2 regions of the Naumannella huperziae genome follow, and region 1 is predicted to be linked to the other one. Evidence: riboswitches for the same ligand, from Rfam matches in the RefSeq annotation. Region 1 holds a riboswitch; the other holds the start of a gene.

Region 1 (7,005 bases):
ATCCGACCCCGCGAGCTGAACCGGCATCCGCGAGCTGAATCGGCATCCGCGAGCTGAGTATCGTTCGCGGCTGCCGGTTCGGCCCGCGGATTGTGGGTTGCCCTTGTTACCGCGAACGGAACCGGCATCCGCGGGTCGGGCGTACCCGCGTGGCCGATATCGACCGCTCGTCAGGGTTTTGGTCATCGATCTGGGTCGGCGGGCGCCAATATCCGGGCGAGTGGTCGGTTGTGGCGGGCGGTCGGCGGGTCAGGCGTGGACGCGGCGTCGATGAGTGCGGTCGGGGCCGCGAGTTGCGGTGGGTCAGTGCGGTGGCTGCGGGTCGGGCGTACCCGCATCGCCGATATCGACCGCTCGTCAGGGTTCTGGTCATCGATTTGGGTCGGCGGGCGCCATTATCCCGGCGAGTGGTCGGTATCGGCGAGGGGGTACGCGAACTGCCGCGCGGCGGGCGCCGACATCCCCACAAGTGGTCGGTTGTGCCGAGGGGTACGCGAACGACTCAGTCCTCGCCGTCCTCCGGGCGCAGGGTCTCCCAGATCTCCTTGCACTCCGGGCAGACCGGGAACTTGTCCGGGTTGCGGCTCGGGACCCACACCTTCCCGCACAGCGCGATCACCGGCGTACCCAGCACCATCGCCTCGGTCAGCTTGTCCTTCGCGACGTAGTGCGAGAGCCGTTCATGATCACCCGGCTCCGCCGGAGTGGTGTCGGTGCGCTCGTCGAGGATCGTCTCCGCGCCCGGGCTCAACTGCTGCTGCGTCATGGGCGGGAGTCTACGTCGGCCGCGTCGCGGCGAGGAGAACCCGCGTTGCGTTGACCGCAAGCGGGGTCGAGGTGGTTGCATGACCCTGTGCCCGACCGTCCCTCCGATGCCACCGCGTCGACGTCCCGATCGGTCGGCGGCGTGTCCGTGCGGGCGGACGGCACGATCCGACCCACCCCGATGCTGATCATCGGCATGGTCTCGGGGGTGTTCAGCGCCGCCTTCGAGAATATCGCGGTGGCGACCGCCATGCCGGAGGCGGCGCGCGACCTCGACGGCCTGACCTACTACGCCTGGGCGTTCACCCTGTTCGTCATCGGTCAGCTCGTCGGCACGGCGGTCGGCGGCCGGGTGAACGACCGGATCGGGCCGCTGCGCCCGATGCTGATCGGGTTCGCCCTGTTCGCCGTCGGGCTCGTGGTCGCGGGGGTTGCGCCGGTCTGGCCGATGCTGCTCGTCGGCCGGCTCACCCAGGGGCTCGGCGCCGGCGCGATGTTCGTCAGCCTGACCGTGGTGATCGCGCGGCTCTTCGACGATGCGGACCGGGCGCGGGTGATGGCGTGGATCTCGGCCGCCTGGGTGGTGCCGGCCTTCGTCGGGCCGCCGATCGCGGGCTGGCTGGCCGAACGGCTGTCCTGGCACTGGGTCTTCTTCTCCGTGCTGCCGCTGCTGTTGCTCGCGGCGGTGCTGGTGATCCCCATCGTGGTCCGGGTGGCGCGCGCCGGCCTGCTCGACGCCGATGCCGACAATGCGACCCCGATCCCGCTGTGGGCACCGGGGTTGGCGGCGGCGGCCGCGGCATCCCTGCAGGCGGCCGGCCAGTCGTGGGCGGCCGGGATGGCGTCGCTCGCCGGGCTGTTCGCCGTCGTCGGGGTGGTGCTGCTGGTAGTCGCGCTGCCGAAGCTGATGCCGGAAGGGTTCGCGCGGATGCGGCGTGGCCTGGCCTCGGTGGTCTGGTGCCGGATGATCTTCCCCGGCGCGTTCTTCGGTGCCGAGTCGTTCCTGCCGCTGATGCTGGTCGAAACCCGCGGCCTGAGCCTGACCCTGGCCGGAGCGATCCTCACCGTCGGCTCGCTCGGCTGGGCCCTCGGCGCCTGGGGCCAGTCGCGCCCGTGGGTGCGGGGGAGCCGCAATCGGCTCGTCGTGTTCGGGGTGATCGCCGTCGCGGTCGGGGTCGGCGTGGCGTCGATCGCGTCCTGGCTGCCGGCCGCCTGGCCCGGGATCGTCGCCCTCGGCTGGGTGATCGCCGGCCTGGGGATGGGGCTCGCCGTGGCGAGCACCAGCCTGGTCGTGATGACGCTGTCGCCGACCGCGCAGCAGGGCCGCAATGCCGCCTCGCTGCAGATCGCCGAGGGCATCGGCGTCAGCATCTTCGTCGGCCTGTCCGGCACGATCTTCGCCGCGCTGCACCCGTCGGGAAACCTGCCGCTGACCTTCGGCACCGTCGCCTCCGCGATGATGGTCGTCGCCGTGTTGGCCCTCCCGTTCGCCCTCCGGATCGGCCGCGTCAGCGAGACCGTCCCCCTGCGCTGACGCGCGCCCGGTCACCGAAGCGGCTCATCTCGACGGCGGTCCGGGCGGCCTCGGCGCCGACATTGTGGCCGCCGGCGCCCTCGCTGCGGGCCAATGCCTGGTCGATGTTCTCGGTCGTCAGTACGCCGAAGACGACCGGTACGCCGGTGTCCAGCCCGACCCGCATCAGCCCGGCCGCCGCCTGCCCGGCGACATGATCGAAATGCGCGGTGTCGCCGCGGATCACGCAGCCGAGGGCGATCACCGCGTCATGCTCAACCGCCAGCCGCCGACAGGCGAACGGCAGCTCGAACGCGCCCGGCACCCAGGCCTCCACGGCCGGTTCCCCGCCGAGGCCCGCCAGCTCGCGCCGCGTACCCTCCAGCAGCCGCATCGTCACGTGATCGTTGAACCGCCCACACGCCACGGCGATCCGCAGACCCGTCGCGTCGAGGGCGGGCTCGACCCGCCCGGCGTACCTCACATCCGTGCCCATGCCAGCCTCTCCTCCAGGTGTGCGGACAGTTCCGCGATCGTGATCATCGGTAGGGCGTGCCGGGCGGCGAACCGGCGCAGCTCGGGCGCGCGGGCCATGCCCCGCTTGTCCGCCGTCACCACCTCGCACAGCACACCCGCGGGCGCCCGCCCCGCCAGGCGCGCCAGGTCGACCGCGGCCTCGGTGTGCCCGGGCCGCTCCGCAACCCCGCCCGGCCGCGCCCGCAGCGGCACCAGGTGCCCGGGCCGGCGCAAGGCCTCGGGCCCGGCCGACGGATCGGCCAGCGCCCGGGCGGCACCCGCGCGCTCCGCGGCGGAGATCCCGGTCCCGGCGTCGGCAACGTCGACGGTGACCAGGTACGCCGTGCGCAGCGGGTCCTCCTGCGCGCTCGTCATCGCCGGCAGCGCGAGCTCGTCGGCCCGCTCGGGCGTGATCGCGCAGCAGATGAAGCCCGAGGTGTGGGCCAGGAAGAACGCCAGCGACGACGCGTCGGCCGCATCCGCGGCCATGATCAGATCACCCTCGGCCTCGCGGTCGGCGGCATCGAGCACCAGCGCCATCCCGCCCGCCGCGATGGCGGCGACCGCCTCCTCGACCGCGCTCATCGCCCCTCCCGCCACGCGAGCAGTCGCTCGTCCCGCCACGCGAGCAGCCGCTCGTCCCGCCACGCGAGCAGCCGCTCGACATGCTTGGCGGTCACATCGGCCTCCAGATGCACCGCATCGCCCGGCGCCCTGCGGCCGAGCGTGGTGGCCGCGGCGGTGTGCGGGATGATCGCCGCGCCGAAGGAATGATCATCCGGCTCGACCACCGTCAGGCTCACCCCGTCCACGGCGATCGAGCCCTTCGCCACCACATAGCGCGCAAGATCATCCGGCAGCGACACCCGCAGGTCAGGAGCGGGGGAGAGGACCCGCCCGACCCCGTCCACATGACCGGTGACCAGGTGCCCGTCCAGCCGGCCACCCAGCCGGGCCGGACGCTCCAGATTCACCACCTCGCCGGCCACCAGCTCGCCCAGCGCGGTACGCCGCAGCGTCTCGGCGCTGAGATCGGCGCGCCACCAGTCGGCACCACGCTCCACCACGGTCAGGCAGCAGCCGTTGACCGCGATCGAGTCGCCGAGCGCCGCATCGGCCAGCACCTCGGTACAGGTGATCACCAGTCGGCCGCCGGTCGCCTCCGTCACGGTGCCCAGCTCGGCCACGATTCCCGTGAACATCAGGCCACCCCCTTCTCCAGCTCGACCACGAGATCGCCGCCGAGGTGGCGCACCCCGGCGATCCGGCCGCGCCACACCTCGTCGATGCTGCGCGCCCCGCTCCCGCGGAACAGCGGCGCCGCGTCGTCGCCGCCGAACAGCGCGGGCGCCAGGTGCATCAGGTAGCGGTCGACCAGCCCCGCACGATGGAAGTCGTGGGCGACCCGGGAGCCGCCCTCCACCAGCAACTGCAGCACGCCGCGACGGCCAAGATCGTCCAGCACGTCGGGCAGCGGCCCGGACAGCTCCAGGCACGGGTGCACCCGTGCCCCCGCCGGCGCCCTGCCCAGCACCACCCGCAGGGGGTCGCGCCCGGCAACCGCCCGTACCGTCAACTCGGGGTCGTCGGTCCGCACCGTGCCCGCCCCGACCAGCACCGCGTCGCACTGCGCCCGCAGCCGATGCGCCTCCGCGCGGGCGGCGTCCCCGGTCACCCAGCGCGAGCTGCCGTCGGCGGCCGCGATCCGGCCGTCCAGGCTCGCCGCGAGCTTCATGATCACGAACGGCCTGCCCGTCCGCCGATGGGTCAGATAGGGCCGCAGTTGATCCGTCGCTCGATCCGTGCAAACCCCTTCGGTGACGGCGATCCCGGCAGCCCTCAGCCGTGCGGCGCCGCGCCCGTCGACCCGCGGATCCGGGTCGCCGACCGCGAACACCACGCGCGCCACGCCCGCCCCGATCAGGGCCTCGGTGCAGGGCGCGGTGCGGCCGTGATGATCACACGGCTCCAGCGTCACCCACACCGTGGCGCCGGTCACGTCGGCACCCCCGGCCCGCGCCGCGTCCAGCACGACCTGTTCGGCGTGCCGGCCGGGCGGGGGCTCGGTGGCCCCGGCGAACTCCCGGCCGTCGCGGGTACGCAGGATCGCGCCTACCCAGGGATTGGGTGAGGTCAGGTGGCGAACCCGATCAGCCCGTGTGATCGCTCGCCGCATGCCCCACTCGTCGGACTCAGGTGCGAAGCTCGCGCCCGTCATCGGTCCTCCAGCGGTCCATGCGAGCGCGCGCTGCCGCGTACCGTGCTCCGCACGCGCGTACGCTGCCGCGCACCCTCGCTCTCATCCGGACTGACGATCGCCTCGAGCGACCGAACACCGTCGGTCCCGGAATTGCGCCGGGTCGGCCAGGGTCGCATCGGGCGACCGAGGTTCGCGGACTGTCACCGCCGGTCAGGAATTGCACCGTGCCCCGCGAGGGGTCGACGCACACCCTAGCGCCGGCCCGGTGGGGTGCGTCGGGTGTCTCGACGGTCGGCCGCTGCCCCTAGGATGGGGCCAGTGAGCTCGCCCGATCCGCAACCGCTGGTCGTCCATGCGGACAAGCTCCCCCCGGCGTTCCCCGATCGGGCCGCGTGGGGCACCGTCAAGCAGTTGCGGGCCTGGCAGGCCGCGGCGCTGGAGGCCTATCGCGAGGCCCAGCCGCGCGACTTCCTCGCGGTCGCGACCCCGGGCGCGGGCAAGACCTCGTTCGCGCTGACCCTGGCCGCCGAGCTGCTCAACCGGCGCATCGTCGAGCGGATCACGGTGGTCGCGCCCACCGAGCACCTGAAGACCCAGTGGGCGCAAGCCGCCGCCCGGATCGGCATCCAGATCGACCCGAACTTCGGCACCCGGCAGGGCCGGACGTCGGCCGACTTCCAGGGCTTCGCGCTCACCTATGCCGGCGTCGCCGCCAACCCCAACGCCCTGCGGATCCGCACCGAGCAGCGCAACACGCTGGTCATCCTGGACGAGATCCACCACGCCGGCGACGCGCGCTCCTGGGGCGAGGCGGTACGCGAGGCGTTCGAGCCGGCCCGGCGCCGCCTGGCGCTGACCGGTACGCCGTTTCGCTCCGACGCCAACCCCATCCCGTTCGTCCGCTACGAGCCCGACGGCACCGGCGCGCTGCGTTCCCGCGCCGACTACTCCTACGGCTACGGGCCGGCGCTGGCCGACGGCATCGTCCGCCCCGTCCTGTTCCTGGCCTACTCCGGCGACATGCACTGGCGGACCAAGGCCGGCGACGAGCTGACCGCGCGGCTCGGCGGACCGCTGACCAAGGACCTCGCCGCGCAGGCGCTGCGCACCGCGCTCGATCCCGGCGGCGCCTGGATCCCCGCGGTGCTGCGCGCCGCCGACACCCGGCTGAGCGAGGTGCGCTCCGGCGTACCCGATGCCGGTGGCCTGGTGATCGCCGGCGACCAGACCAACGCCCGGGCGTACGCGAAGATCCTCACCCAGCTCACCGGCCGCAAGCCGGCGCTGGTGCTGTCCGACGAGCCCGGCTCCAGCAAGCGGATCAGCGACTTCGCCGAATCCGACGAGCGCTGGATGGTCGCGGTCCGGATGGTGTCCGAGGGCGTCGACGTGCCGCGGCTCGCGGTCGGCGTCTATGCCACGCCCACGCTGACGCCGCTGTTCTTCGCCCAGGCGGTCGGCCGGTTCGTCCGCGCCCGCGCCAAGGGTGAGACCGCGTCGGTGTTCCTGCCCAGCATCGCGCCGCTGCTCGGCCTGGCCGCCGAGCTGGAGGCCGAGCGCGACCATGCCCTGAAGCCGCCGACCGCGCAAGACGAGGCGGCGCTGCTGGCCGAGGCCGAGCGGCAACAGACCGAGCCCGATGCCGACCTCGACGAGGGCGCGTTCACCGCGCTGGCGAGCGAGGCCGACTTCGAGAAGGTGCTCTTCGACGGCGGCGAGTTCGGGCTGCAGACGATGGCCGGCAGCGACGAGGAGCGCGACTATCTCGGCCTGCCCGGGCTGTTGGAGCCCGATCAGGTGAAGGACCTGTTGCGCCGCCGCCAGGCCGATCATCTGGAGCGTTCCGAACAGCGGGGTACGCCGGCCCAGCCCCGGCCGGTCGCCGGGCACCAGCAACTGCGCGAACTGCGCAAGGAACTGAACGGCCTGGTCGGCGCCTGGCACCACCGCACCGGCAAACCGCACGGCGTGATCCACAACGAGCTGCGCGAGGCCTGCGGCGGACCCGCGG
Region 2 (7,005 bases), 1.1 Mb from region 1:
TCCGCCAGATCTTCTTGCGGAAGTAGACGACGACCGCGGTCTCGGTGCCGAGCTGGGTGATGGCGGTGAAGGCGGCACCCGGGTCCGAACCGAACTGCTGCCCGACGATCGAGACGTGTGCGCTCGACGAGATGGGCAAGAACTCGGTGAGTCCCTGGACGATCCCCAGTACGATCGCTTCCAGCCAGCTCATGCTCTTCCTCGTCGTCGGTGGTTGCGCGGTGCGGGCCCGCGGGCCCCGGGCAACACTAGGCGCTTGCCGCCCCGGCACCGTCGGACCCGGGTCGGGCCCGCGCGCCGCGAACTGCCACCGGGGTAGCGCCCGGCACCATGGAGCGGTGAGCATCCATGCCGACCACCCGTTCCTGCCGCCCGACGACGCCCGCGATCCGCTGCGCCGGCTCCGCGGCCGGCTCGCGGCGCCGGTGACGGTGTGGACGATCGGCGCGCCGGGGCAGCGCCCGGAGGGCTGGACCCTGTCGTCGGTGCTGATCGCCGACGGCGATCCGCCGGAGGTGCTCGGGCTGCTGGACCCCGATTCGGAGTTGGCCGATGCGCTCCCCGGCGCGACGACCGCGACCGTCAACGTGCTCGCCGAGGGTCAGGCCGCGGTGGCCGAAGCGTTCGCCCGCGTCGCGCCGGCGCCGGGCGGGCCGTTTCGCACCGGCGAGTGGCTCGACGATGCCCACGGTCCCCGGTTGGCCGGCGCCGCCGGCTGGTTGGGGGTACGCCTGATGCCGGACCCCGGGCGCGCCGGTTATGCCCTGTTGCTGCGCGGGGTCGTCGAGACCGCGCAGGTCGGCGGGGCCGAACCGCTGTTCCATCTGCGTGGCCGCTACCTGTCCTGACCCGCTCCCGACGCGCGGGCGCGTCGGGCCGGCTCACTAGGCTGGCCTCATGACGACGGTGCTCCTGGTCCGCCACGGGCGTTCGACGGCCAATACCGCGCGCGTGCTCGCCGGCCGCACACCGGGGATCGACCTGGACGAGACGGGTCGGGGGCAGGCGAGCCGGCTCGGCGATGCGCTGCGGGAGGTCGAGCTGGCCGCCGCCGTGACCTCCCCGCTGGAGCGCTGCCGGCAGACGGCCGAGCTGATCCTCGCCGGCCGGGGGCTCGAGCCGGTCGTCGAGCCCGAACTGACCGAGTGCGACTACGGCGAGTGGACCAACCGGTCGCTGGGCGAGCTGGCGAAGGAGGACCTGTGGCGTACCGTGCAGGCCGCGCCGTCCGCCGTGACCTTTCCCGGCGGGGAATCGATGACGGCGATGGCGGCGCGGGGCGTGGCAGCGATCCGCGCGCATGCGGCCCGGGTCGCGGCCGAGCACGGACCGAACGCGGTCTGGCTGGCGGTCAGCCACGGTGACGTGATCAAGGCGATCCTCGCTGATGCGCTCGGCCTGCACCTGGACCAGTTCCAGCGCATCTCGACCCATCCGGCGGGCCTGTCGGTGCTGTCCACCCTCGACGGTCGGACCCGCGTGCTGACGCTGAATGCCGGGACCGATGTGGCGGCGCTGGTGCCGCGGGCGCCGGTGGGCGAGGGCACCCCCGGCGGCGACGTGGAGGATCCGACCGAGCCCGGCGCGGGTTCGCCCGCGGAGGAATCCGGCGTTGCTGCCGGTGGCGGGGCCTAAGCTGGTCGCTATGTCGATCGTCGAGCACCGGTACGACGCTCCGGACCGATTCGTCGCCGGGACAGTGGGGGAGCCGGGAGAGCGGACGTTCTTCCTGCAGGCCCGCGAGGGCAACCGGATCACCAGCGTGGTGTGTGAGAAGCAGCAGGTCTCGGTGCTCGCCGAGCACCTCGGGCGGATCCTCGACGAGGTGGTACGCCGAAGCGGTGACGTGCCCGATGCCTACGCCCAGCCCCGTGACGTGCAGCCGCTCGATGCGCCGATCGACGAGGAGTTCCGCGTCGGCACGATGACGCTCGCCTGGGATCCCGACCAGGCCCGCGTGGTGATCGAGATGTTCGCCCAGACCGACGCCGCGGACGACATGCCCGACGACGAGACCTCGGCCGACGAGGTCGCCGCCGCCGAGTCCGAGCGCGCCGGCGAGGTCTTCGTGGTGCGGATCACGCCGGCCGGAGCGCGGGAGTTCGTGGCCCGGGCCAATGCGGTCGTCGCCGCGGGTCGGCCCGCCTGTCCCTTCTGCGCCCAGCCGCTCGACCCCGCCGGGCACATCTGCCCGCGCTCCAACGGCTACCGTCGTCCCCTGTTCGCCTCGGGTGAGTGAGGTCTCCGCGCTGGATCCGTCCTTCGCCGGCGAGCTGACGATCCGAGGGCGGCTGACCACGGCATCGAATGCGACCTTCCTGGTCCAGGTCGGCGATCGGTTGGCCGTCCACAAGCCGGTCCGCGGCGAGCGCCCGTTGCACGACTTTCCCGACGGTACGCTCGCCGCCCGCGAGGTCGCGGCGTACCGCCTGTCCAGTCTGGCCGGGTTCGATCTTGTCCCGGCGACCGTGCTGGTGGACGGACCGCTCGGCCCGGGTTCCCTGCAGGCGTGGGTGGACGAGGCCGACTACGACCTGGTGGACCTGATCAGCGAACACGATGATCTTGCCGGCCGGCTGCCCGTGATGGACGGCTTCGGCGCGGCCGACGAACCCGTACTGGTGGTCCATGCCGACGATGATCGACTGCGCCGACTCGCCGTCTTCGATGTGGTGATCAACAATGCCGACCGCAAGGGTGGCCACATCCTGACCCGCGAGGGACGGGTGTTCGCCGTCGATCACGGCGTGTGCTTCCACACCCAGGACAAGCTGCGGACGGTGCTGTGGGGTTTCGCCGGCGAGCCGTTGACCGACGAGCACCGGGCGCTGGTGGCCGCGGCCCGGGACGCGGCGGGCGAGTTGTCCGGGCTGTTGTCGGCCGCCGAGGTCGCCGCGGTCGCGGCCCGGGCCGAGGCGCTGCTCGCGGCCGGAGTACTGCCCGAGCCGGCCGAGCACCGTTTCCCGTTCCCCTGGCCGCCGTTCTGAGCCGCGCGAGGCGGGTGCCGGCACCGGGCGCGAGGGCCAGCCGGATCGCGGTTCGTTTCGTGCGGGCGCCCCGGCTGGCCTAGCATCGCCCGCATGCAGGCGTGGCCATTCCCACCCGTTCCGTCGCTCGCTCCCGATCGAGACGCCGGCCCGGTCCGCATCTTCGACTCGTGGTCACGCGAGGTCGTGCCCGTCGGGCCCGAGCGCGGGACCGCACGGATGTATGTCTGCGGGATCACCCCCTATGACGCGACCCATCTCGGGCACGCGGCGACCTATGTCGCCTTCGATGTGCTGCAGCGGCAGTGGCGCGATCTCGGGCTGAACGTCAACTACGTGCAGAACGTGACCGACATCGACGACCCGCTGCTGGAGCGCGCCGAGGCGACCGGGGAGGACTGGGTCGACCTGGCGGAGCGCGAGACCGAGTTGTTCCGCACCGACATGGCGGCGCTGAACGTGCTGCCGCCCACGGAGTTCGTGGGCGCGGTCGAGTCGATCCCGTTGATCAACCGGCTGCTGGAGCAGTTGCCCGACGGCGCGATCTACCAGGTCGACGATCCCGAACACCCCGACTGGTACTTCCGCAACGAGCTGGCCCCGCACTTCAACGAGATGGCCCGGCTCGGCGACGACGAGGCGCGCGCGCTGTTCGCCGAGCGCGGCGGCGACCCGGATCGGCCGGGCAAGAAGCACCCGTTGGACGGCCTGGTCTGGCGCGTCGAGCGACCGGGCGAACCGGCCTGGGACTCGAGCCTCGGCCGCGGCCGACCGGGCTGGCACATCGAGTGCACGGCGATCGCGAACCGCTTCCTCGGGCCCGCGTTCGACATCCAGGGCGGCGGCTCCGATCTGATCTTCCCCCATCACGAGATGTCGGCCGCCGGGGGTGAGGTGGCCACCGGCGAGCCGTTGGCGAAGGCGTACGCCCACAGCGGGATGGTCGGCCTGGACGGCGAGAAGATGAGCAAGTCCCGGGGCAATCTCGTCCTGGTCAGCAAGCTGCGCGAGGCCGGGGTCGACCCGATGGCGATTCGGCTCGTGCTGCTGGATCATCACTGGCGCACCGACTGGAGCTATGACGACGACCAGCTCGAGGCCGCGACGCAGCGGCTGGCACGTTGGCGCGCGGCGGTCACCCGGCGCGCCGCGCCCGAGGCCGAACCCGCGCTGGCCGCGCTCCGTGCCGCGCTCCGCGACGATCTGGACACCCCGACCGCGCTGCGGGTGGTGGACGAGTGGGCCGCCGAGGACGGGGCGGACGAGCACGCCCCCGGACAACTCGCCGAGGCGATCGACGCCCTGCTCGGGGTGCGGCTGTCCTGACCCGGCCGCCGGGTGTTGCCGCCGGGCTGGCATGATGGGGCCAGCAGGTAGTTCCTGCGTGTTCTGGGGTCGGTGAAAATCCGAGCCGGCGGTGAAAGTCCGCGACCCGATGGCAGCCAGTCATCGGTTGATGGGGTGGAAGTCCCCGACCGACGGTGAGAGTCCGGATGGGAAGAACACGAGGGCCCGCGGTGTTGCAGCGGTCGCGCCCATCCGGCGCATCGCTGATCCGCGCGTCATCGCTCCGACCCCGGACCATGCGGGGCTCGTCGAGCGGAGATGATCATGAATGAGTTCGTCTGGCAGTTCCTGAACGCCCAGATCGATGTCGGATTCGGCCAACCGATCCTGTTGCGCGAGATCGTCGGCAACGGATTCGGCCTGGCGAGCGCGGTGCTCGGGATGCGCCGCAAGGTCTGGGCGTGGCCGGTCGGCATCGTCGGCAATGTGTTGCTGTTCACCGTGTTTCTCGGTGGCGCGTTCGGTACGCCACAGCAGCTCGACCTGTGGGGGCAGGCCGGTCGTCAGGTGTTCTTCTTCGCCGTCAGCGTCTACGGCTGGATCCGGTGGGCGACCTATGCCCGGCATCACCCGGGTGATCATGTCGGCGTCCAGCCCCGCTGGGCCGGTCGCTCGGGACGGCTGCAGTTGATCATCGGTGGCCTGGTCGGCTGGATCGGCTTCTATTTCGTGCTGACCGCGCTGGAGAGCTGGAACGCGCTGGCCGACGCCTGGATCCTGACGGGCTCCATCCTCGCCACCTACGGCATGGCCCGCGGTTGGACGGAGTTCTGGCTGATCTGGGTCGCCGTCGACATCGTCGGGATCCCGCTGCTGCTGGCCGGCGGTTTCTACCCGTCGGCGATCATGTACGCCATCTACGGCGGGTTCGTGATCGCGGGGTTCTTCGCCTGGCGGCGCGACACCCGCAATGCCGGCGATAGCGCTGCGCCCGCTCGGGTCGGCGCCTGAGGATCGGGGCTAGGGTGCGTGCGTGAGCAAGGATTTCGCCGCCCTGTACGCCGAGCTGGCCGAGAAGGCGCGTACCCGTCCGACGGGCTCGGGCACGGTCGCGCGGCTGGACGCCGGTGTGCACGAGATCGGCAAGAAGATCGTCGAGGAGGCCGCCGAGGTCTGGATGGCCGCGGAGTACGAGGGCCGCGAACAGGCCGCCGAGGAGATCAGTCAGCTCATCTATCACCTGCAGGTGTTGATGCTGGCCCTCGACCTGGCGCCCGAGGACGTCTGGCGCCACCTGTGATCTCGCCGGCTCGCGCCCGGGCGGCGAGTGTGTGCCGAGCGGCTAGGCTGGCGCCCCGTGGAACCCAGTCCTGACCGTCCGCTGCTGCGCGTCGCCGTGCCCAACAAGGGCTCGCTGTCCGACGCGGCGATCCAGATGTTGCGCGAGGCCGGGTACCGGCAGCGGGGTGACAACAAGGAGCTGATCCTCGCCGACCACGCGAACGGCGTGGAGTTCTACTATCTGCGACCGCGCGACATCGCCGTCTATGTCGGCGAGGGCACGCTGGACGTCGGGATCACCGGCCGGGACATGCTGCTCGATTCCCGGGCGGCGGCCGACGAGACGGCGGCGCTCGGATTCGGCGGTACCCGGTTCCGCTTTGCCGCGCCGGCGGGTCAGGACTGGTCGGTCGAGCGGCTGGCGGGCAGCCGGATCGCCACCTCCTATCCGGGACTGGTCGGCTCATATCTGGCCGACCGCGGCGTCGATGCGCGCCTGATCAAGCTCGATGGTGCGGTGGAGTCCGCGATCCGGCTCGGCGTCGCCGATGCCGTCGCGGACGTCGTGGAGACCGGGACCACGCTGCGCCGGGCCGGGCTGGAGCTGTTCGGCGAGCCGATCCTGGAATCCGAGGCGATCCTGATCGCGCGGCGCGGCGAGGTGCCGCCCGCCGGCCTTGATCAGCTCGCGCGGCGCCTGGACGGGGTGCTGGTCGCGCGCAACTGGGTGATGATGGACTACGACATCGCGGCCGAGCTGGCCGACCGTGCCGCCGCCCTGACACCGGGATTCGAATCGCCGACCGTGTCCCCGCTGGCCCGCGAGGGTTGGGTCGCGGTGCGCGCGATGGTACGCCGCGAGGGTTCGCAGTTGATCATGGACCAGTTGTATGCGCTCGGTGCCCGCGCGATCCTGGTCACCGACATCGCCGCCTGCCGGATCTGAGCGGGTTCGCGTGAGCGATCGGGCGTACCGCTTCACCTCGCGGGTGTCGATCATCGGTGCCGCCCTCGGCACGGGTGTGCTGACGGTCGCCGCGGTCCTCGGCTGGTTCGCACTGCCGGAGTCGAGCCGGGCGCTCTTCACGATCCCGCAGGTGCTCACGCTGATCGGCTTCCTGGTCGCCCTGGACGCGGTGATCTGGTCGTTGTCGGCCTCGGCGGTCCGCGCGGACGTCGGCGGCGTCACCGTGCGCAACGGGCCGCGCACCCGGCGGTACCCGTGGTCGGACGTCGCGGCGGTGAGCTACCGGCGCTCGGATCCCTGGGCCAATCTCGTGCTCCGGAACAGCGGCGAGCACGATCCGCCGCGTCGCCCGATGCTCGGCATCCAACGCGTCGACGGCGAACGCGCCGATCGAGCCGTGCGCATGTTGCGCGAGCTGCACCGCGCCGCGAGCTGACCGCACGCGCGGGCCTTCCGGCCGGCCGCGCTCAGTCCGCGCCCAAC

The links. A riboswitch is a leader RNA that binds a small molecule or an ion and turns the genes downstream of it on or off. The one in region 1 is predicted to bind FMN.
Region 2: linked by a shared signal. The riboswitch ahead of pnuC (nicotinamide riboside transporter PnuC) and the one ahead of ribD (bifunctional diaminohydroxyphosphoribosylaminopyrimidine deaminase/5-amino-6-(5-phosphoribosylamino)uracil reductase RibD) in region 1 are both predicted to bind FMN.

The regions. Positions count from the first base shown of each region.
Region 1 covers NZ_JBSXPH010000001.1:1,516,053-1,523,057, forward strand. Annotated here, with positions in the region: gene ACXDC7_RS07255 (DUF3039 domain-containing protein) at 503-766, opposite strand; gene ACXDC7_RS07260 (MFS transporter) at 854-2,299, shown strand; gene ribH (6,7-dimethyl-8-ribityllumazine synthase) at 2,274-2,774, opposite strand; gene ribB (3,4-dihydroxy-2-butanone-4-phosphate synthase) at 2,759-3,379, opposite strand; gene ACXDC7_RS07275 (riboflavin synthase) at 3,376-3,996, opposite strand; gene ribD (bifunctional diaminohydroxyphosphoribosylaminopyrimidine deaminase/5-amino-6-(5-phosphoribosylamino)uracil reductase RibD) at 3,996-5,012, opposite strand; FMN riboswitch at 5,082-5,235, opposite strand; gene ACXDC7_RS07285 (DEAD/DEAH box helicase) at 5,304-7,005, shown strand, end outside.
Region 2 covers NZ_JBSXPH010000001.1:2,666,050-2,673,054, reverse strand. Annotated here, with positions in the region: gene ACXDC7_RS12695 (undecaprenyl-diphosphate phosphatase) at 1-193, opposite strand, end outside; gene ACXDC7_RS12690 (flavin reductase) at 339-848, shown strand; gene ACXDC7_RS12685 (MSMEG_4193 family putative phosphomutase) at 898-1,635, shown strand; gene ACXDC7_RS12680 (DUF3090 family protein) at 1,646-2,239, shown strand; gene ACXDC7_RS12675 (SCO1664 family protein) at 2,232-2,987, shown strand; gene mshC (cysteine--1-D-myo-inosityl 2-amino-2-deoxy-alpha-D-glucopyranoside ligase) at 3,081-4,313, shown strand; FMN riboswitch at 4,369-4,496, shown strand; gene pnuC (nicotinamide riboside transporter PnuC) at 4,599-5,285, shown strand; gene ACXDC7_RS12660 (phosphoribosyl-ATP diphosphatase) at 5,308-5,574, shown strand; gene hisG (ATP phosphoribosyltransferase) at 5,656-6,501, shown strand; gene ACXDC7_RS12650 (PH domain-containing protein) at 6,512-6,958, shown strand; gene ACXDC7_RS12645 (TetR/AcrR family transcriptional regulator) at 6,990-7,005, opposite strand, start outside.